3 regions of the Bacillus swezeyi genome follow, and region 1 is predicted to be linked to each of the others. Evidence: predicted binding sites of a transcription regulator. Region 1 holds the regulator's gene; each other region holds the start of a gene.
The links. The regulator LexA, encoded in region 1, represses DNA repair genes until DNA is damaged. The targets are predictions, from matches to a motif close to CGAACATATGTTCG.
Positions count from the first base shown of each region.

Region 1 (7,766 bases):
GTAAACTGGATGGTTTGCCCGCTTTATTTTCGAGATGCAGACAAGCCTTCCCGTCCACACTTCAGCGCTCACATTAAAAGAAAGAGGTGTACTTAGAATGGTTCATTCACAAAAACCTTCTGATGTGTCTCTAAATCCCGAATTGAGGTCCCGTGCCAAAGCTGATTTTTTAAAGCATCACAACCGTTTGACGGAAATTGAACATCTGAAAGCAAGGATGCAAAATCTCATTCAGCATGTCGAAACCTCTCAAAGCGTTGAGGTGACAGATGCAAGGGTGACGGCCGAAGGAGAGGCGACTGCACTGTTGAAAGAGCGGCTTGACAAGGAATATCATAAACTGCTTGGCAAAATCACCCGCGAAGTTAATGTTGAAGATTTCGGGGCTGTTCCTGATGGAAGGGATAATACGGAAGCTTTCCGCAATGCAATCGGGAATGGACGAGTTAGAGTGAACATTCCGGCGGGCGAATATCTTGTTCAAGGAATCAAGCTCCCGTCTTGGACATATCTTGTCGGACAAGGCAAAGGTGTCACAATCATTAAACTTCATGAGGACACCCCGGCACATGAATGGGTCATCACGAATGATGATTATGAAAATGGAAACCGTAATATTTTTGTCCAGGGGATGACTTTAGACTGGAATCCGGACAGACAATGCGGAGTGAGAAACCCTGGAGGACAGTTTTCCAGCTGCTTAACGTTTGCAAAAGTCGAATTTGGCTGGATTAAAGATATTGAAGCCGTCAATGCAGGTCTTCACGGAATTGATATCACATCTCCGACATATGATCATTTGCCTGATACGGACTGGACAAAGGACGGCTCCAAGTATATCTGGATCGATAACTGTGTCACATATGGCGCGGGCGATGACGGCATAACTACGCATTACAGCGAATACATCTTTATTTCAAACTGCCATTCTGGAGACCCGCGCGGCACAGAGCACGCCGAAGGCATGTCCAACTCCAACGGTATCGAGATTGATGATGGGTCAAAGCATGTCTGGCTTTTAAATAACGTGACAAGCGGAAACATTCGCGGGGTGGAGGTGAAAGCCCACGAAATGTGGCCGGCTTCCCAAAACGTCCATATTATCGGCCACATATCCTACCGGGATGTCCGCGCTTTTGACCTCCGGCATATCGGCCACCACCAGGCATCAGATCCGGAAAGCACCACAGCATACGATGTAACGCTCATTGATTGTACAGCGGTTGAGCCTGTCTTCAATTCCCTGTATGAGAATGTTACTCCGAGAGCGCTCGTTGTTTCAGCCTATAAGAATATTTATGTAAGCGGATTCACGGCGATCGGAAATCCGGATTACGACTATGGCGGCTATCCTGTTGTGGCATTGCAGTACCGAAGTCAAAACATTACGATCAATGGGATTAAGATTCGCGGATTTAAAAAGGCCGGTGTCGATATTAATTTATCGGGAGGGGCAAATAAAACCGATCATGTCAAAATATCAAACTTTGATTTTTACCATTCCGCTCCTATAGGAATATCGATCGGAGGCGGACTCTATTACGTCAATATTATGAACGGAACAATGATAACAGAAGGCGGGACGGCAGGCATCCAATCGCCGAACAGTCAGGCCGTCATCATCGGGGTTCTGGCGGAGGGGTACAGTGCTGCTGCATCCATTAAAGGTCAAACCTATCAGCAGATGCCCGTCAGTTTAAAGGGCGGCGCCCAGATTGCAACCACCTCCGGTTTTGCCTTTAATCAAACAAGCGCCGTCATTGCCGGAACCGGAGATATTACGGCAAAAGGTGAAAGAAATGCGGTCATCGGAGCTTCGGGCGGTTCAAGCACAGAGGGCTCCCGTGCATTTATCACAGCTTCAAACAATTCCCATATTACAGGCAACAGTGTTTCCAGAACGATTCTGTCCTCTGAAAGCATTACACTGGAAGAGCCGTACACAGTGGCTGGAGGTCACCAGTCAATCAAATGGCTTCTTGACTCCCGCTATGGAAATGGAGCATTTGCGGGGGCAATAACCTCTTCATTAACCGGCTATGGAGAATATTTTGAAAGTGAAAGCGGGCAGTTGATCGATACAGGCACAATCGTCGCCCTAAAAGGAGAAAAAATGGCCCCCGCACAAAGCGGAGATGATTTGCTTGGGGTTGTATCGGAAACAGCCGCTTTTGTTTCGGGGGCATCTAGCTTCACCTGGCAGAGCCGCTATTTGACAAACGAGTTTGGCGGATTGATTTATGAGGAAGTAACCGATATCGAAACAGGAGAGCTGATTCGCCTGCCGAAACAAAATCCAGACTATAACAAGGCTTTGGAAGACGGATACCTTTCACGTGATGCCAGAGATGAATGGCATGTAGTCGGGCTTTTGGGCAGGCATTATGTACGTATTGACGGCACAGTGCGTCAAGGAGATTATTTAGGAGCGCTTAACGGCATAGGGACAAAAGCAGCCGAAGGTTCTTGGAAGGTGATCAAAATAACCGCTCCTTACACTCCTGAAAAAGGATACGGAATCGCTCTCGCCTTAATCAAATAACGTGCGGCATAAAGATGGTCAGAAGAAAAAATATCCATTTTGAAGTGCTCATCCATAAAATGAAGATGTATGACAAAATCAAAGGAGTGATCGAATGAAAAAGCTGATGTACATGTTTTCCGCATTGCTTCTGACCGGAGCCATTTTTACTGTTAAAGCCGATGCCAAAAAAACCGCATCCCGTTCTTCCGATGAACAGCTCAACATGAAACAGCTAAAGGTCAAAGAATATTTTAATGGATATGACGGAACGTTTATTTTGCGAAACATCAAAAACGGTCAAACCTTTGTCTATAACAAAGAAAGGGCTTATAAAAGGCTGACGCCTGAATCCACTTTCAAAGTGGCAAATGCGCTGATCGGATTGCAGACGGGGGCAGTCAGAGACGAATATGATGTCAAGCGCTGGGACGGCATTGTAAGGGAGTTTGATTCTTGGAACCGTGATCATACCCTGGGATCGGGGATGCGCGAATCCGTCATTTGGTATTATCAGGCGATGGCCAGAGACATCGGCAGGGAGCACATGGAAGATTGGCTTCGAAAGATTTCTTACGGAAACCAGGATATAAGCGGCGGAATCGATCAGTTTTGGCTCGACAGCACGCTGAAAATTTCTCCGCTGGAACAGGCGGATTTTATGGAAAAGCTTTATGAAGAATCGCTTCCATTTAACAAGTCCGTGATGAAAACGGTAAAGCGGATGATGATTCAAGAAGAAACAGACAGCTACATACTTTACGGCAAAACAGGCACAAGGCTGTCCGATATGAAGCTGGGCTGGTTTACAGGGGTCATTAAAAACGGCGGCAGAACTTATGTATTCGCCACAAACATAAATGGCATAGGTTCAAATGCAAAAGCCATTACGCACAGCATATTAAAGAAATACCGATTAATAGACGAATAAAAATGTTGAGATGAAATGTCGATCTTTTACACAATCTAAACGTCTTTTACACAAAAAAACCGAAAAGCGTAAACAATCCTCCCTTAACCTGGTGATAAAACCAGGTTAAGGGAGTTTTTTTATGTTGAAGAGATGGACGATTCGATTACTGCTTATTGCGGCTGTGCTGCCAGGGCTTTCTGGAGGTGCTGCATCGTCAACGCAGCATGCAAAAGGAGCTGCAAGATATGATGATGTTTTGTATTTCCCGAAATCACGCTATCCTCAAACAGGGGCGCATATCAGCGATGCCATTAAAGCCGGTCATTCCGATGTCTGTACAATCGAAAGAGAAGGAGCGGATAAGCGGCGCCAGGAGTCTTTAAAAGGGATTCCGACGAAACCGGGATATGATCGTGATGAATGGCCGATGGCGATGTGTGAGGAAGGAGGAAAGGGGGCATCAGTGAGATATGTCGCTTCAACAGATAACCGGGGGGCAGGCTCCTGGGTCGGCAGCAGGCTGAGCGGATATGCCGATGGAACAAAAATTTTGTTTATTGTTCAGTGAAAGCAAAAAAAATGTATTGCTTTAATTTTTTTTCCCTTAGGAAACTTTTTTGTTGACAGTAACTGTAAAGTTAGAGATAATAAGTGTGTAAGCATATTATGAATTCCTCTTTTTCAGGTTCGCCACCCAAACAATGGGCATGGTCTCGAACCTGATTTTTTTGATCAATGCTATGTTAATCAACTATGTTGTTTTTTGATAAAAACAAACAAATATTCTATATTATGATAAAAGACATCTGTTTGGAGGGATTATAATGACGTTAAGAGAACTGATTGAAGAAATTAAAAAGTTAAATTCAGCAGAACAACACCGCTTAAAAGAATTCTTTATCAATTCTCTATCATCCTTTTCAAACAGTGGACCTGTTTTTCAAGAAGTAACAGAACGGAAAAATAAAAATGGCTATAATTGTGTACGTTGCTCTTCTAAGCAAGTTGTGCGTTTCGGTAAGTATAAAGTGAAAATGGGACTAAAAGAAGTTGAACGCCAACGATACCTTGTAAAAATTGCAAAAAGACATTTACTGATGTAATGTCTACTACGCTATACCGTACTCATAAGCCAGATAGATGGTTAGACTTCATTAAATGTATGTTAGAAGGTTATTCTCTTCGAAAATCAGCAGACCTTATTGGTAATGTTCATTATGTCACTCTATTTTATTGGAGACACAAAGTATTGTCTGCTATTAAACAAATGGACTTTGATACATTTTCAGGGATTGTAGAGATGGATAAAACATATTTCCTTTACTCTGAAAAAGGTAAAAGAAACATAGAAGGACGCAAACCTCGTAAGCGTGGAGGTTCATCTAAGTTTCGTGGTATTAGCCACGAACAAGTTTGTGTTTTAATCGCAAGAGACTGCCAAAAAGCCGCTTATTCCGGGGTGCTTGGAAAAGGCCGGATTGTCAAATCTCAATTAGATAAGGCTATTGGCTCTAAATTAACTTTTGACAACACGCTTTGCGCTGGAGGGTTTTTTCTGCCTATGCCAAAAGCAAAGGATTAGAACATTATCGGTTTAAATCGGATAGAACGGAGCGTGTCAAGGGTCTTTATCACATCCAAAATGTTAATAATTACCACAGTCGTTTAGAAGGTTGGATACAACGATTTAATGGTGTGGCAACAAAATACCTTGACCATTATTTGAGTTGGTTTCAATTCTTAGATATTGTTAGTCATCGAAATGATAATGCATCTACTACTAAATGCTTGTAGATTGTTGTTTAATTCCGATTAATAAAACTTATTATTCTTTGAGAACGTATGAATTATAAAATAACAAGCGAGAAAAGAGATGGTACCACTTTGGATAAAAAAAATATAATATTTCACCTTATAGGAGCGTTGGTTTGTTTTATGTTGTTTGTTTTAGGGATGATATTCTCAGACCAATTCCCTCTAATGATTTTAATAGGGATATTAGGGTTTTCTGGATTTTCTTACTTAATATTCAGGATATTTATGAATATAAAAACAGGAACAAATCACAATAGTTGAACATAATTAGTTAAATGTTGTAGTTATAGCAGGGTTTTTCATAAAAATCCTGCTATATATTTAAAATCAACATTATTAGTTAACATAGCTTTGATCAAAAAAAGCCGCCGGTTTCCCGGCGGTTCTGAGTAAGCCCCATGATTAATGAACGGTTCGGAAAACGCCGATCACCTTGCCGAGAATGATCACATTCTGCAGGATAATGGGCTCCATCGTCGGATTTTCCGGCTGGAGGCGGATATGGGTCTCTTCTTTGAAAAACCGCTTGACTGTCGCTTCGTCATCTTCGGTCATGGCCACGACGATATCTCCATTGATTGCGGTACTCTGCTGCTTTACAATTACATAATCTTTATCCAGTATCCCTGCATCAATCATGCTTTCCCCCATAATCTCGAGCATGAAAACATGTTCATCCGGCGGAGCCAGGCGGTCAGGGAGCGGAAAGTACTCCTCGATATTTTCGACGGCAGTAATCGGCATCCCGGCCGTTACCTTTCCAATGACGGGAACGTTGACAACCTGGTTTTTCGGAATGTGAATCTCTTCTTCGGTATCCAGGATTTCGATCGCTCTCGGCTTCGTCGGGTCTCTTCTGATCAGCCCCTTTGTCTCAAGTCTTGCCAAGTGGCCGTGTACGGTAGAACTTGATGCCAGGCCGACCGCTTCGCCGATTTCCCTGACGGAAGGCGGGTAGCCTTTGCGCTTCACTTCTTCTTTAATGAAACGCAATATATCAAGTTGTCTTTTTGATAGCTTCGTCATGATCTGCACCTCAAAACGTCGATTTTAGGTAGATTATAGCATGTTTTTCCTCGAAGTACAAACATAGGTTCGAAAAAAACAATTGACAGAAACATTTGTTCGTATGTATACTGAAAGCACAAAAAGCGAACAAATATTCTGTTTGGGGTGATAGATTTGAATAGGGAATCATTGATTTTCGTCAGTCTGTTTACTGCTGTGATCAGCTTCTGTGTTCTGTTTTTGTCTTTTGCCGGAAAGATGGAGGAAAGCAAGCAATATGTTAAAATAGAAGTTCAAGAAGGAGATACTTTATGGGAGATTGCCGACCACATCGAGGGCGGCAAGTCCGCTGACAAGCAAAAATTCATTGAGTGGGTTGCCGACAAAAACGATCTGCCGACATCTGTCATCAAACCCGGCGATGTTCTGATTCTGCCGGTAACAAAGCAGCATTCTGACCGATATCAGCTTGCAGAAGTAGAGTAAGAAGGATGAGGGGATTTCCATGAACGCGATTATATACACCAGGGTGAGCACGACGAAGGAGCAGCAGGAAACCTCCTTAAAACGGCAGGAAGAGGAGCTTGCATCACTTGCAGCCGAACACGGCATGACCGTTGTAAAAGTCATTTCCGAACAGGCGAGCGGATATGAAATGGACCGGGACGGTGTATTCGATTTGCTTGATGAAATAAAAAGATCAGAAGTGGATGCTGTATTGATCCAGGATGATACAAGGCTTGGAAGAGGAAACGCCAAAATAGCCCTCCTTCACTGCTTATATAAAGAAGGGGTTCGAATTTATACACTCGCACACAGGGGACAGCTGGAACTTTCCGAGGCCGACTCAATGGTTTTGGAAATCGTCGGCATCGTGGAAGAATACCAGCGGAAAATACATAATCTTAAGATTAAAAGAGGGATGAAGAAAGCGGTCGAAAACGGCTACCGCCCGGAAAGGAATCTAAAAAACCAACATGAAGGAAACGGGAGGGAGCGGATTGAAGCCCCGCTTTCAGAAATCATTCGGCTCAGGGAAAACAAGCTGACGTTTGCAGAGATTGCAGCCGTTTTAAGGGGCTTTGGCTACAGCATATCGAAAGCTACCGTACACCGCCGCTATCAGGAGTATAAGAGCAGCCAGCCGGATTCATTTGTTGTCAAACGAGAGCGAATTTAGTAGTATGAATGATAAACAAATCAAAGGAGCATATTATGATTTCCAAAGAAAAAATAGCCAGAATCAATGAGCTTGCGAAAAAATCAAAAACCGGCTCTTTGACGGAGGAAGAAAAAGCAGAACAGCAGAAGCTGCGCCAGGAATATTTGAATGGTGTCCGCGCATCTATGAAAAACACGCTGAAAAATGTGACAATCGTAGATCCGGAAGGCAATGATGTGACGCCGGAAAAGCTCAAAAAGGAAAAAAACCGCCGCCTTCATTAATTTTAGGGAATACGTCAATATCGTATTCCCTTTTTGTGTATAATATTGAAATAAAAGGAGCAT
Region 1 covers NZ_CP133085.1:2,141,495-2,149,260, forward strand. Annotated here, with positions in the region: gene RBH91_RS10770 (peptidase G2 autoproteolytic cleavage domain-containing protein) at 98-2,542, shown strand; gene blaOXA (class D beta-lactamase) at 2,637-3,452, shown strand; gene RBH91_RS10780 (NucA/NucB deoxyribonuclease domain-containing protein) at 3,574-4,002, shown strand; partial or broken gene RBH91_RS10785 (IS1595 family transposase) at 4,259-5,287, shown strand; gene lexA (transcriptional repressor LexA) at 5,652-6,275, opposite strand; gene yneA (cell division suppressor protein YneA) at 6,432-6,743, shown strand; gene RBH91_RS10800 (YneB family resolvase-like protein) at 6,763-7,437, shown strand; gene RBH91_RS10805 (DUF896 domain-containing protein) at 7,473-7,703, shown strand.

Region 2 (7,766 bases), 580 kb from region 1:
ATAGAAGCGGGAGGATAAGAGCGTGATTCATCATATTGAACTATATGTTTCAAATGTAGAAAGATCAAAGCGTTTTTGGGGGTGGTTTCTAAAAGAGCTCGGCTATGAGGTTTATCAGCAGTGGAAAGGGGGCATCAGCTGGAAAGCGAATGGCGCCTACATCGTCCTTGTTCAGGCAGAAGCGCGCTTTTTAGAGGCAGGCTACCACAGATGCCGGGTCGGTTTAAACCATCTCGCCTTTCAAGCGGCTTCAAGAGCCCAGGTGGATGAAATGACAGAGCAGCTGATTGTACGCGGCTATCGGATGTTATACGAAGACAGACACCCGTTCGCCGGCGGAGCCGGACATTATGCGCTGTACGCGGAAGATCCCGACCGTATCAAGGTTGAGCTTGTGGCTCCGGCTGACGTCCGCCCGACCATTTAACCAGAAGGCCCTCCGCCGAACGGAAGGGTCTCGCTCTTGCGCTCTTTTAATTTTGCAATGTGTTTTCTGAATGCATGTTCACTTTTGCGGCTTCCATCACTCTGACTTTTCTGAAGGCCGCAATGAGAAAAGGCACTCCGCAAAGGGTCGCGAGGGCCAGGATGGAAAAGGTGAAAAAAGGCTTCCCTGCTCCGAAAGCATCCAGCAGCATGCCGCCCGCCCACGGACCGATGACGCTTCCCAGCTGGGTAAAGCCCATCGCTCCGAAATAAGTCCCTTTGAGTTCAGGGTGTGCAATTTGGTCAATCAATAGATCCATCATAGAAAATAACAAAACTTCTCCTGTTGTAAACAATACAACAATGAAGATGATGGATAAAAGGTCATGGAAAAACGAGAGGCTGAACAGGCTCATGCTAATCAAAACATTTCCCGTGATCAGCGACAAAATCGGTGAAAACCGTTTTGCGATATGGACGATCGGGTACTGTATGACCAGCACGACCGCAGCATTTAACGTCAGCATCATCCCGAATATCTTCGTCCCATCTGCAATGAAAGGACTTGCCGACATGTACTGTGCAAGCGTCGATGTGAAGTGGGAATAGCCGAACAGACAAAGAATCGAGCCGATCAGCGTGATTGAAAACACCCGGTCTGTTCTTGTCACCTGCAAGGCATCTCTTACTTTAATGCGCTTATTCGTCTCCCTTACCGGCACAGTGTGATTTTGAAATTGAACCGCCAGCACGGCCCCGTAAATGAAATAAATAAAAGCCGCGATGAAAAACGGCAGCGTCGTTTTGGAAGAGCCGAGGTACAGGCCTAAAAGCGGACCGAAGACGACGCCGAGGTTGATCGCTGTATATCTAAGATTGAAGACAAAGAGGCGCGTCTCAGGTTTGGATACATCGGAAAGCAGCGCTCTTGAAGTCGGTTCAAAAAGCGCGCGGCACAATCCGTTCAAGGCATTCATCAAAAAGAAGGTCCAGACGCGGTCGGCGAGTGCGAAGCCGGCAAACACGAGCACCCAGCCAAAAATCGAGAGCAGCATGATCTTTTTCCGGCCGAACCGGTCTGATAAATACCCCCCATAAAAGCTCGCCGCAATTCCAATCAGGGAGCTTGCCGCTATCACGGCTCCCGCAAAAGCGGCTGAAGCCCCCTTGACCTGTGTTAAATAAATCGCTAAAAAAGGAATGCTCATTGTGGTTCCCATCCGTCCGAAAATCGTTCCGACAATAATGGTCCAGCTGAGCGGGTGGATATTTTGCCATTTTCGTTTCATGATGAACGCTCCAGATAATCATATTTTATTGTATTATCATACATGAAACAGATGGTGATGAATAGAGGAATTTCTAAATCTTGGGGCGAAGGCGGGGGAAAGCTTCCTGGCTTTGGAAGCCGCTCCGGGAAGCATTTATCGCATTATGAAAACAAGCCTTGATTTGTGACATAATCATAGACGACATCCTCAATATGAGCATGCAGCCCCTCGTCCGGCTCCTCCGTCCGCCTTTCTTGTAAAGCCAGCTTCAGGATTTGTTTTTCATGGGGGCTGAGGGGGTCGATTGCGATGTTGCGGCCGTATTGCCTGAGTGCCTGTCCGAGCATTTTTTCAATCAGTTTTTCATCCATTTGCCTTCTCCTTTAGGAGCGATTTTTCTTTTATCTTACTAGGAAAAAACGATGTTCTCAACAGGTTTCGGGACTCCGGATGTGAAAGTTTTTTGATGAGAAAACGCGAGGGACGCTCATCGCTGTGAATGGTCTTGCACATATCATGATTAAATAAAACTGCTAAAATAAAAAAGAATCGGAATGAGGCAGCATTCCGGCTTTTTATGAGTCTCGTTAAAATAGACCATTCCTCGAACTTGTCAGGGCTCAAGGGATGGTCTGTTTGCCTTTTTTGACAACACGGCAATGCAACAAGAGATTGTTTCATATGCAGTCATCCGCACCACCCCCTTTCCCAGATGGGGTATTATACCATATCGCCATCTTTCAAGAAGGTGTTTTTTGCGGCCCGTGCCAGTTCTTTAACCGCCAGCAGGAATTTGACCGGATAAGCCTGATGCTTTAAAATAAAAGTAATAAAAATGAATACTCCAAAGGGGAGTAGCTGTCACAGTAAAGTCGTCATTACGGGATATCTTAAATCCTCGGCTTTGCTGGCAATCTAATTGTTAGCGAGACCTTTGCCAAATCTGATTTGGTGAAGGTCTTTTTGTTTATCAACTTCACCAAATCGGTGGAGTTTTTTCATTTTTATCAAAAAGGGAGAGGGGAGCTGATGATGTCCAGACATGAATTGACGAAGAAAGGTCTGCCATGGGCGGAAAAAACGATAAGGAGGCAAACAATGAAAAGAATTCTCACAGTTCTGGCCGGAATCGGCCTTTTCGGAGCGAGCGGATGCGGAATGCTTGATCAGGTGAATGACGGATTGAACTATACAAATGAAGCGGCCGGCTATATCCAAAAAGTGAAAACATTTGCGGAGGAGGCGCCTTCCTTGGCTGAACAGGCTGTAAACGATGCGGATGCAAAAGAACAGCTGGAAACACAGCTTGAGTCTATTCAGCAGGCTGCGGCCGATTTTAATGAATTAACCCCGCCCGATGCTGCAGCCCAGATTCATGACACGATCGAGAAGCATAATGAAACACTGCAAAAAAGCGCTGAGGATGTTTTGAAAAGTGTTGAGGAAGGAAAATTAACAGTCGAGAAGATGCAGCAGTCAGAATTGGTGCAAAGCGCTCAGCAGATCAGTGATGTGATGGGCCAGATTGAAAAATTGACAGAATAGAAAAAAGCATCCCGAAAATGGGGTGCTTTTCTGATTGCTCAAAAATCGAGCTCATACCGCAGACGAGGGTCGGTCAAAAACCTCTTTTGCCTCCCAGCAGCAAGAAACGATTGGCATGTTGAAAACGGCAGAACGTCAAAGGGAATATTTTCTTTGGATAAATTTACGCCTGGAAATCGAACGCATATTCGCAGTATAGTATTCATACACTAATGATGCGAACGTCAGTTCCTTTTTGGGGGTTAGATGATGGACTATAGTCAATATCCGGCGCGCTCGATTTTGTGCGTTGATATGCGGAGTTTTTATGCCAGCTGTGCCGCCGTTTTGCTCGGGCTTGATCCGATGACTTGCTTCTTAGCGGTTGTCGGAAACACAGAGCGGCAGGGCAGCATCGTTCTGGCTGCCTCACCGGCTCTCAAAAGAGAGTTTGGCGTTCAAACGGGGACAAGGCTGTATCAGCTGCCAGACGACCCGCGCATTCGGCTTGTCAATCCGAAGATGGGGCTATTCGTCCGTGTTTCAACAGAGCTCACCCGGCTGTTCTGCCGCTATGTGCCGCATGATGCCGTTCATACATACAGCGTCGATGAAAGCTTTATCCAGGTGGACGGCGTGAAGAACATGTGGGGAGATGCACGGACGATTGCCGCGAAAATTCAAGATGACATGGCAAGGGAGTTTGGGCTGCCCTGCACCGTCGGCATCGGGCCGAACATGTTGATGGCAAAGCTCTGCCTTGATCTTGAAGCGAAAAAAACGGCAGACGGGGTGGCCGTTTGGGATTATGAAGATGTAGAAACAAAGCTCTGGCCTTTGTTCCCGCTGCGGCGGATGTGGGGGATCGGCTCCAGGCTGGAAAAGACGCTGAACCGCATGGGGATTTTTACAGTCGGCCAGCTGGCACACTATGATCTCAAACGGCTTGAGAAAACATTCGGTTTGATGGGAAACCAGCTTTACTATCACGCTTGGGGCATTGATCTTTCAGCCATCGGAGCGCCGATCATGGCGGGGCAGGTCAGCTACGGAAAGAGCCAGATCCTGCTTCGCGATTATCCGAACCCGGATGAAGTCAAGCATGTCATTCTTGAAATGTGCGAAGAGGTTGCCAAAAGGGCGCGTGACCATCAGCAGGCGGGGCGGACCGTCAGCCTCGGAATTGAATACAGCCGCGATGAGTTTGGCGGAGGATTTTATCGTTCGAACACGATGGAAAGCCCTTCAAATGTCACACTTGATCTTTACCATACATGCCTCGCATTGTTCGAGCGCTTTTATGAGGGGAAAACGGTTCGGAAAGTTTCCATTTCTCTTTCCAACATTGAGGATGACACCCATATGCAGCTCGACCTTTTTCGTCCGGATCAGGAAAAAAAGCGGATGCTTGGCTATGTGATGGACGGCATCAGAGAACGGCACGGCTCAACAGCGCTTTTGCGCGCCGTTTCCTATACAAACGCCGGAACCGCCCGTCTGCGGTCAAAGCTTGTCGGCGGACATCAGGCATAGAAAGGAGAATCTGCGGATGTTAAAAGACAGAGGCAACATCAAATGGGTTTCCATGATGCTGCCGGAGCACGTGGAATTGCTCAGGGAATATCATGAAAGCCTTCAAAAACACGAGAAACCGATTTTGGATGAACAAAAATATGAAGAATTCAATGACATCATTTGTGAAGCGATGGCGGAAAACAGACTTTTGCAATTTGCCTATTACCGGCAGGGGGAGGTCAAAACGCTTGTCGGCCGCATCCATTATGTTGACGCTCTGAAACGGGAGCTGCGCATTGTAACCCCTGCGGATGAAATATGCATGTTAAAGATGGATGACATGATTGAGATTGAATATGATTGTCGTGTATAATGAAGAAAGTATTCGGAGGTGTATAAAATGGTAAATGACATTCATTTGCCAGCTGCAGCGTCTCATGCAAAGCCTGTTATCTTAAAAAGGCGATACTTTGCATGAGGTGGAGTTTTAAACAAATCGCCTGAAGAGCAAGGTATCATTTCTGATCATACGGCTTTGCACCTTATTTCACATATATATAAATAAGGAGCTGGCAGAAATGAAGAATGTAAATACAGTGAATATGAACCCTTTTATCAGAAATGATCAATATAATTTTATTAAGTTTCAAACGGACAGTCTTGTCCAAGGACATGCGAACATCAAGGACGGAAACGTGCTTGACGCTTTGAAATCCAATGCGTTGGATCAAGTATTAAACCTGTTTCCTGATCTCAGCAATCAGCAAAAGAATTTGCTGTGCCAGATGGTTGAAGTGGAAGACAGCAGCGAAGCCATCCGCTTTTTAGCTGAGTTAAAGCATGATGTGATACCATTTCAGCATGTAACAGTAAAGGTCGCTAAAAAACTGTTTTCTAAAGTGAAAAAGTTAAAGACTCCCGAATTTGAGCAGATGGATTTCCGCGGATATTCCTACTTGGGATGGAATGATGCGGGATCAGGCAGGAAATACATGATTGTGGATATCGGAGGAAGACTGATAGGCATACACGGCACGATCAAACCCAGCCATAAAAAAGGGATCTGCTCGATATGCAACAGGGCCGAAGCGATCGGACTATTCATGGCCCGGGTGAAAAGCGGTAAAGAAACCTATACGGACAGAGGCAATTACATTTGCTATGACAGTGAAAAATGCAACCAAAATATGATGACATTAGATCATCTGAACGATTTTGTCGTGCAATTAACGAAATACTGATCTAAAAAACCCGGCTGAGCTCAGCCGGGTTCTTTATGATTCGGCCTTAAGCCTTCCACTGTACTGCTCCCCGAAAATCCGGGCGGCCAGCCCTGGCACGGCCATACATAAGAACACAGAGCGGCCGAGGCTGAATAAAGTAAAAGCGAGCCACAGCCCATGGTTTCCGAAAGCGGGTACAGCGGTGAAAAAGGCGGCCAAAAAACCAAGGGCGGCCAAAAGCATCGAATTTCTGACAGGGCCTATTTCAGTGGCGCCCGTAAAGATTCCGTAGAAAATCAATCCAAAACCTGCGGTTACAGGATACAGCATGATCCAAACATCGTATGTTTTGGCAGCTTCCAGGACGCTTTCAAGCGGTGTAAATAAAGGAATGATCGCATCTTTCAAGAGAAAATAGCCGGCGGCAAGAACCGCTGACGAAATAAGCGACCACTGGAATGAAAGAGAAAGCGTCCGGGAATAGAGGCCGCGATCCAAATTCCCTACGGCTTTTCCGGTAAAAATACTTGATGCATTGGCAAATCCGTCAAAAAAGTACGCCATCATATAATGAATTTGAATCAAGATGGCATTGGCGGCCAAAATTTCAGAACCAAAACCGGCGCCTTTAGCTGTAAACAAATTGAAAACCGCCAGAAGGCACAATGTTCTGATCAATAAATCCCGGTTGACCGCCATCATTTTTTTTAACGGCTTCGGATCGAGCAAAAGTTTGACAGGCGGCAGTTTAAACGGTATGGCAGCATTTGTTTTCACAAGCCAGCAGCCGATCAGACAGCCCGTTATTTCAGAAATCACGGTAGCCGCGGCGATGCCGTATACTTCCATATGAAAGACATAAACAAAGACGACATCAAGGACGATATTCAAGACATTCATCGAAATTTGCAAAAACAATGTCACTTTGATGAGTGACATTCCTATCAGCCAGCCGAGAATACAGTAGCTGACTAAAGCGAAAGGGGCTCCCCAAATCCGCAATGAAAAATACTGGGATGCAAATTCAGCCGTATGCGCATCCGGCTGAATCAGCATCAGCGCTGAATATTCAAGCGGTTTTTGCAAGATGATGAAGATCAATCCGGCAAACAGCGCGATACAAACGGGCCGTGTGAGCGCCAAAACGCTCTCTGAGCTGTTTTGAGCGCCGAGCGACTGAGCGGCGAAGCCTGAAGTGCTTACCCGCAAAAATCCAAACAGCCAATACATCGTGTTGAAAATGATCGTTCCAACTGCAACACCGCCAATGTAAGCAGGGGAAGAAAGCTGTCCGGCCACCGCCGTATCAACCGCTCCGAGCAGCGGGGTGGTAATCGTTGAAATGATCAGCGGAATGGCGACCGCAAGATAATGTCTGTGGTTCATGTTTTACCCCCCTTATGATTCAAACACCTGAAGCAGCTTTTTTGCATAGGGGTGCCTTTTTTCGGAAAACAGCTCTTCTTTTGCAAATTGATCTGCAATCTGCCCGTCTTTCATGATCATGATGTGATGGCTCATAAAATGAACAGCGGCGAGATCATGTGAGATAAACAAGTAAGAAAGGCCCATTTCGTCCTGCAGATCCTTCAGGAGATCCAAAATTTTCGCCTGGCTGGTGACATCGAGGCTTGCGGTCGGCTCGTCAAAAATGATTAAAGACGGCTCGATGCTGATGGCTCTGGCGATCAAAACCCGCTGCCGCTGTCCGCCGCTTAATTCATGCGGATAGCGGTCAAGAAGGTGCGGCGGGAGGCCGACCATGGCAAACAAATGTTCAGCGGCAAGGCGGCGATTCGCTAAAATT
Region 2 covers NZ_CP133085.1:2,719,132-2,726,897, reverse strand. Annotated here, with positions in the region: gene RBH91_RS13555 (VOC family protein) at 26-427, shown strand; gene RBH91_RS13550 (MDR family MFS transporter) at 474-1,715, opposite strand; gene RBH91_RS13545 (YqzH family protein) at 1,859-2,068, opposite strand; gene RBH91_RS13540 (DUF6376 family protein) at 2,796-3,242, shown strand; gene RBH91_RS13535 (Y-family DNA polymerase) at 3,492-4,754, shown strand; gene RBH91_RS13530 (YolD-like family protein) at 4,771-5,109, shown strand; gene RBH91_RS13525 (FusB/FusC family EF-G-binding protein) at 5,315-5,977, shown strand; gene RBH91_RS13520 (MATE family efflux transporter) at 6,011-7,345, opposite strand; gene RBH91_RS13515 (ABC transporter ATP-binding protein) at 7,358-7,766, opposite strand, start outside.
Region 2: the regulator LexA is predicted to act here: its motif matches at 3,420-3,433, upstream of RBH91_RS13535 (Y-family DNA polymerase).

Region 3 (7,766 bases), 140 kb from region 1:
AAAATACAGGAAACGATATGCTAAAACATGAACTGACCATGAACATTATTCTCGAGTGTCTGTTTGGCAAAAGCTCCGCCGATTATGAAAAAATTTATGAAAAAGGCTACATTGACGAGACATTCAGCTATGATTACACAGAAGAACACGGCTTTGGCTTCGCATCTGTCGGAGGTGACACGCCTGAACCCGATCAGCTTGCCGAGGAACTGAAGCAGGTGCTCTTTAAGGCAAAAGAGACGATCACAGCTGAAAAATTGAATTTGGCGAGAAAGAAAAAAATCGGCACGTTTTTAAAATCGATGAACTCACCTGAATACATTGCCAATCAATTCACGCGATACGCATTTTTGGAGACGAGTCTGTTCGATATTGTCACCGTTCTTGAGTCCATTACACTTGAAGACGTTCACAGGGCCATTGAAGAAGAAATTGAAGAAGACAGGATCACCGTCTGCAAAGTCGTTCCAAAATCATAAAAAAAACAAGAAGTTCAGCGTGGGCAGAATCCATGCTGAACCTTTCTTTTTTGCGAAAAAGGGTGGGAAATATGTCAAAACTGGCTCTTGTAACCGGCGCAAGCGGCGGAATCGGTCAAAGCATAAGTGAAAAGCTTGCGCAAAGCGGCTTCGATTTGCTCCTTCATTACAATGCAAACAAAAAAGAGGCCGTTTCCTTAGGCGGCAGGCTGGCTGATACATACGGCATTCAAACGGAAATCATTCACAGCGATCTGTCCGGCCCGGACGGTGTTGAGACCGTCTCCGCCTCCATTGGCGGGCGGGCGCTTGACGCCATCGTGCTAAACAGCGGACAAAGCTTTCACGGTCTTATAACCGATATGCCAGACACTGCTGTTCAAGAAATGGTTCAGCTTCACGTATCAAGCCCGTTTCTGTTAACGAGAAACCTGCTTCCGGCCATGCTTCGGAAAAAATCGGGCGCAATCGTCGCCATTAGCTCGATTTGGGGCGAAACCGGTGCATCGTGCGAGGTTTTATACAGCATGACAAAAGGAGCGCAAAACCTGTTTGTCAAAGCCCTTGCAAAAGAGCTTGCACCAAGCGGCATCAGAGTAAACGCCGTTTCCCCGGGAGCGGTCAAAACGAAGATGATGGGGGCGTTCTCAAAAGAGGAGGAGGAGATGATCACAGAAGACATTCCGATGGGCAGGCTCGCAAAAGCCGAAGAGGTCGCTGACGCCGTCGAGTTCTTGCTTTCAGAAAAAGCCTCATATATCACAGGCCAGATATTATCTGTAAATGGCGGCTGGCATTGTTAAAAAAATGTATAGTTAATGATCCCTCCGAGAATAATAAAACTGTAACTTTAAGAGATTGGAGGGGCCTGATATGTCCGTACTGGATAATTGGGATCAATGGAAAAACTTTTTGGGCGACCGCCTCAACTACGCCCATGAAAGAGGAATGTCAAACGAAACCATCTCAGATCTTGCATATGAGATCGGTGATTATTTAGCCGGTGAGGTAGATTCAAAAAACCATCAGGAAAGAGTGCTCGCTGATCTTTGGAGCGTTGCTTCAGAAGAAGAGCAGCACGCCATTGCGAACGTGATGGTCAAGCTTGTTGAAAACAACAGCTCACATTAAGGAGAGAGTGGTTCACTCTCTCTTTTTTGTAGGTTTTATGCCTCGGTATTTGCCATCATTTGATACAAGATGCGCACTTCGGGCGTTTTCTTTTCAGGCAGAAAGGGTAAAAAGGATTCAGTACACGATGCAGCCCGTTTTTTCCCGAATTTGGGAAACGGACGTTTTTCTTATTTAATCACAACATTCTGCTTTCTAATTAAGGCAAAATGCTTTATGATAAAGGAAGGTAAATTTTTGCCACGATGATGGATAGGGAGGTTATCATTTGGCAAAGCTCGAATGGTACTTAGAATATGAAATCCAAGTCAACCGTCCCGGACTTCTGGGAGATATATCCTCTTTGCTGGGGATGCTTTCAATCAATATTGTCACAATTAACGGGGTTGATACTTCAAGAAGAGGCCTTTTGTTAAAATGCCGTCATATAGATCAGATTAAACGCCTGGAATCCATTTTAAACACGATGGAAACGATAAAAGTTACGAAGCTGAGAGAGCCGAAATTAAGAGACCGTCTCGCTGTCAGACACGGCCGCTATATTCAGCGGGATGCAGATGACAAAAAAACGTTCCGTTTTGAACGCTCCGAGCTCGGCCTGCTTGTCGATTTTATGGCCGAACTGTTTAAAAAAGACGGACATAAGCTGATCGGAATCCGTGGAATGCCCCGCGTCGGCAAGACGGAATCAATCGTCGCTTCAAGCGTATGTGCAAGCAAAAGATGGCTTTTTGTGTCTTCGACGCTTTTGAAACAAACGATCAGAAGCCAGCTGATTGCCGACGAATACAGCCCGGAGAATGTTTTTATTTTGGACGGCATCGTATCGACAAGAAGAGGATCTGAGCGCCATTTGCAGCTCGTCAGTGAAATTATGCGGCTGCCCGCGACCAAAGTTGTCGAGCATCCGGATATTTTTGTGCAAAATACGGAATATACGATGGATGATTTTGATTACATTATCGAATTGCGTAACAGCCCTGATGAGGTTATTACATATGAACATGCCGAGGAACCGCAAATGTTTGACCATTCTGGTTTTTCCGGTTTTGATTTTTAAAATGGAAGGTGTTTGTTGTGACTGAACTAGGAAATCGGCTGAAAGAAGCCAGAGAGGAAAAAGGGATGTCATTGGACGATCTTCAGGCGGCTACGAAAATTCAAAAAAGATACTTAACAGCCCTTGAAGAAGGAAACTATGACATTATTCCGGGAAAGTTTTATGTGAGAGCTTTTATTAAACAGTACGCGGAAGCTGTCGGACTGAACTCAGAGCTCTTATTTGAAGAATTTAAAAAAGATATCCCCAATTCCTACAATGATGAGGTTTCTGATAAACTTTCTTCAATCAAGCCGCAGAGGGAGCTTCCCAAGTCAGCGTCAAAAGCGCTCGAACTTCTGCCCACCTTGCTTGTCGTAGCCGGCGTCATTGTCGTGGTTGCGATCATTTACGTCATTATTCAAGCCGTAAACGGCGGAGGGAATCAGCAGTCGGCCGAGCAGCCTAAAACAGAAGAGTCGCAAAGCAAGTATGACGTCTCAAAGGATTCACCGCTGACAAAGGAAAATCAGAAAGATGCGAATGCTGATAAAAACAGCGGCGCTGATGACAAAGAAAAAGATGATCAGCAGTCTGATGAGAAGGAAAAGCTGAGCATTAAAGCCGTCAGCAGTGAAGGCACCTCCACAACCTATGAAATTTCAGGAGCCGACAAGCTTGAGCTTGAGGTGAAAGCATCGGCAGACTCTTGGGTGAGGGTGAGGGATGAGAAAGGGAGTTCTCTTAAAGAAGGCATGATGAAAAAAGGAGAAACCTTTCAAAAGAATATAACCGAGCAAGAACAGATTGACTTGCGGATTGGCTATGCGCCCGGTGTGGAAATTAAAATCAACGGAGAAGCTCTTTCCTATGAACTAGATCCTAAGAATGTGATGACACAAAACATAACGATTCAAAATAAAAAGGAGGAAAAGTCATCTTAAATGCCAGATGACTTTTTCTTGCGTTCATCATTCGTAAAACGATACATATGGAGGAACCTTTATGTTTAACTTACCAAATAAAATCACGCTTTCAAGAATTGCATTAATTCCTATTTTCATGATCATCATGCTTGTTCCATTTCAATGGGGATCCTTATCTTTTGGAAGCGAGTCGATTCCAGTCGCCCATTTAATCGGCGCTCTTTTGTTCATCTTTGCTTCTGTTACCGATTGGGTTGACGGCTATTACGCGAGAAAGCTGAACCTTGTGACGAACTTTGGAAAGTTCCTTGACCCGCTTGCCGACAAGCTGCTCGTATCATCGGCATTGATTATTTTGGTTCATTACCATCTTGCACCGGCATGGATGGCGATTGTCATTATCAGCCGTGAATTTGCCGTGACAGGGCTTCGTCTCGTATTGGCAGGGACAGGGGAAGTCGTGGCAGCGAACATGCTTGGAAAAGTGAAAACATGGGCTCAGATCATTGCCATCTCAGCTCTCTTGCTTCACAACCTTCCATTCGAGCTTGTCTCGTTCCCATTCGGCTCACTTGCTTTATGGGTGGCTGTCTTTTTCACCGTCGTATCAGGCTGGGATTATTTCGCTAAAAACTGGGATGCTTTAAAAACATCGAACTAAACGCGTGAGGAAGTGGAAAGAATGAAATTGGAAAGAAAAGCGGAAATTATCGCTGTCGGATCAGAGCTGCTGCTCGGACAAATCGCCAATACGAATGCGCAGTTTATCAGCAAACAATTGGCCGAAATCGGAATGAACGTCTTTTATCATACAGCGGTCGGAGACAACCCCGAACGTCTCAAACAAGTGATTCAAACCGCACAGAAAAGGTCTGATTTCATCATCTTTTCAGGAGGGCTCGGACCGACGAAAGACGATTTGACCAAAGAAACAATCGCCGAGGTTGTCGGGCGTCCCCTTGAGCTTGATGCGGATGCTTTTCAATCGATCGAGGATTATTTCAAAAAAACAAACCGCACGATGTCGCCGAACAATCGTAAACAGGCGCTGATCCTTGAAGGATCGGATGTCCTGCCAAACCGGTTCGGCATGGCTCCGGGCATGTTCCTGGAACATGAATCGCGTTTCTATATGCTTCTTCCCGGGCCGCCGAAAGAGCTTGAACCGATGTTTGAAAATGAAGCGAAGCCGCTGATTCTAGAAAAGCTCGGCTCAAAGGAAAAGATCGTGTCAAGGGTGCTGCGGTTTTTTGGCATCGGAGAATCCCAGCTTGAAACGGATTTGGAAGACCTTATTGATGCGCAGACGAATCCGACGATCGCTCCTTTGGCGGCAGATGGGGAAGTCACCCTCAGGCTGACGGCCAAGCACGCTGATCCGGATGAAACAAGCCGTCTGCTGAAAGAAACGGAAGACCGCATTTTGGAGCGCGTCGGAGAGTACTTTTACGGATATGATGATACATCGCTTGTGGAAGAGCTTGCGAAGGCATGCACCCGAAAAGGGATCACCCTGTCTGCTGCGGAAAGTTTTACAGGGGGCCTTTTCTCAAGCTGGCTGACAGAAATCAGCGGGGCTTCCCAATATTTTAAAGGCGGCGCTGTCTGCTATACGAACGAATTGAAGGTTTCAGCCGCCGGTGTCTCCGAAGATACGCTGAACCGCTTTGGCGCAGTCAGCGGGCAATGCGCAAAAGAGCTTGCCAAAGGCATCAGAGACAAAACGGGAAGCGACATCGGCATCAGCTTTACGGGAGTCGCGGGGCCGAATACCCAGGAAGGCCACCCGGCCGGAAAAGTATTAATCGGCATCTCTGTAAAGGGCAGAGATGAAGAGTCGTTTGAATTCATGTTCGCCGGATCCAGATCCGGCATCCGGAAGAGGTCCGCCAAATACGGCTGCCATCTGCTGCTGAAAATACTAGAAAAATAAGCGATAACAGCTTTTTCGGAAGATCTTCCTTTTAAAAAAGAACCTTCCGCTTGCAGGAATCATTTTTTATCTTTCAAAAAAATCGAATATGCGTTCGCTTTTTTCTTGGCAAATTCGCGCAAACAAGGTATAGTAGATATAGCGGAAGTGATAAAGGAGGAAAAAATAGAATGAGTGATCGTCAGGCAGCCTTAGATATGGCGCTTAAACAAATAGAAAAACAGTTTGGTAAAGGTTCGATTATGAAGCTCGGCGAACAAACTGAAACAAGAATTTCAACCGTTCCGAGCGGTTCTTTAGCGCTCGATACAGCCCTTGGAGTGGGCGGATATCCGCGCGGCCGGATTATTGAAGTATACGGACCGGAAAGTTCCGGTAAAACGACGGTGGCGCTTCATGCGATTGCCGAAGTTCAGCAGCAGGGAGGACAGGCGGCATTCATAGATGCCGAACATGCGCTTGATCCGGTTTACGCCCAAAAGCTCGGCGTCAACATTGACGAGCTGCTGCTGTCACAGCCTGACACAGGAGAACAGGCGCTTGAAATTGCGGAAGCCCTTGTCAGAAGCGGAGCAGTGGATATCGTTGTCATCGACTCGGTAGCGGCCCTTGTCCCGAAAGCGGAAATCGAAGGAGACATGGGAGACTCCCATGTCGGCTTGCAGGCCAGACTGATGTCCCAGGCGCTTCGGAAGCTTTCCGGAGCGATCAATAAATCGAAGACCATCGCGATTTTCATTAACCAAATTCGTGAAAAAGTCGGGGTCATGTTTGGCAATCCGGAGACGACTCCAGGCGGAAGAGCGCTGAAATTCTACTCTTCTGTGCGCCTTGAAGTGCGCCGTGCCGAACAGCTGAAACAAGGCAATGAGGTCATGGGGAACAAGACGAGAATTAAAGTCGTGAAAAACAAAGTGGCGCCTCCTTTCCGGACAGCTGAAGTGGACATTATGTACGGTGAAGGGATTTCAAAAGAAGGAGAAATCATTGACCTTGGAACAGAGCTTGACATCGTGCAAAAAAGCGGATCATGGTACTCTTATCAGGAGGAACGTCTTGGGCAGGGCCGTGAAAACGCAAAGCAGTTTCTAAAAGAAAACAAAGATATCCTGTTGATGATTCAAGAGCAAATCCGGGAGCACTACGGTTTGGATACGGGCGGCAGTCCCGCTTCTCAACCGGAAGAAGAAGCCCAGGAAGAACTCGAATTTTAATCACAAACATCTATAAGGCTGCTGACCCCGGGTCGGCAGCCTTTCGCTTTCTTTTGCCGATCCTCAGCAAGCAAGCCCCGCTTCACAATCCTAAAGGAATCCCAAGTGAATAGGTTTGAAAAAAGCGAATATCTTGTAAACGTTAAGACAGCAAGCTTGACAAGTATTTCCCACACAATTACAATGAAATTGTATCACTTGTTTTTCTTAACATGATTGATAAACATTTAAACTTGACAAGGGCAGTGAAGCTTCTTCATTCCCTGTGAAGGTTCTGTATGTTGAGAAGAAAGTACAATGTACATGCCGACACTTACTTTTAGCAAGAAACAAGTTCATAGCAAGAGGAGGTGAAAGTTATGAGTCCTTTAGCAATTCTCATCTCCATTTTGCTGAGCCTATTCTGTTTAGTTGTTGGCTACTATGTTCGTAAAATCATTGCCGAAGCAAAAATTTCAGGTGCGCGTCATGCAGCCGAACAAATTCTTGGAGACGCGAAGCGGGATGCTGAAGCGTTGAAAAAAGAAGCCCTTCTTGAAGCAAAAGACGAGATTCACACGCTTCGGATAGAAGCTGAACAAGAAGTTCGTGAAAGACGAAATGAGCTTCAAAAACAAGAAAACCGTTTACTTCAAAAGGAAGAGAACCTTGACCGAAAAGATGAATCATTAGATAAACGGGAAGCGATGTTGGAGAAGAAAGATCATTCTCTGAATGAACGACAACAACATATTGAAGAGATGGAAAGCAAAGTGGATGAAATGATTCGTATGCAGCAGTCAGAATTGGAGCGTATTTCAAGTCTGACTCGTGATGAAGCGAAGCAAATCATTCTGGAACGAGTTGAAAATGAGCTTTCCCATGACATCGCGATCATGATGAAAGAAACTGAAAATCGTGCGAAAGAAGAGGCTGATAAAAAAGCAAAAAATATTCTTTCACTGGCTTTACAGCGCTGTGCCGCTGATCATGTGGCCGAGACAACGGTTTCAGTTGTCAATCTTCCAAATGATGAGATGAAAGGCCGTATTATCGGACGTGAAG
Region 3 covers NZ_CP133085.1:2,003,967-2,011,732, forward strand. Annotated here, with positions in the region: gene yfmH (EF-P 5-aminopentanol modification-associated protein YfmH) at 1-479, shown strand, start outside; gene ymfI (elongation factor P 5-aminopentanone reductase) at 551-1,282, shown strand; gene RBH91_RS09965 (DUF3243 domain-containing protein) at 1,353-1,610, shown strand; gene RBH91_RS09970 (YmfK family protein) at 1,879-2,670, shown strand; gene RBH91_RS09975 (helix-turn-helix domain-containing protein) at 2,688-3,593, shown strand; gene pgsA (CDP-diacylglycerol--glycerol-3-phosphate 3-phosphatidyltransferase) at 3,655-4,236, shown strand; gene RBH91_RS09985 (competence/damage-inducible protein A) at 4,258-5,508, shown strand; gene recA (recombinase RecA) at 5,679-6,722, shown strand; gene rny (ribonuclease Y) at 7,082-7,766, shown strand, end outside.
Region 3: the regulator LexA is predicted to act here: its motif matches at 5,592-5,605, upstream of recA (recombinase RecA).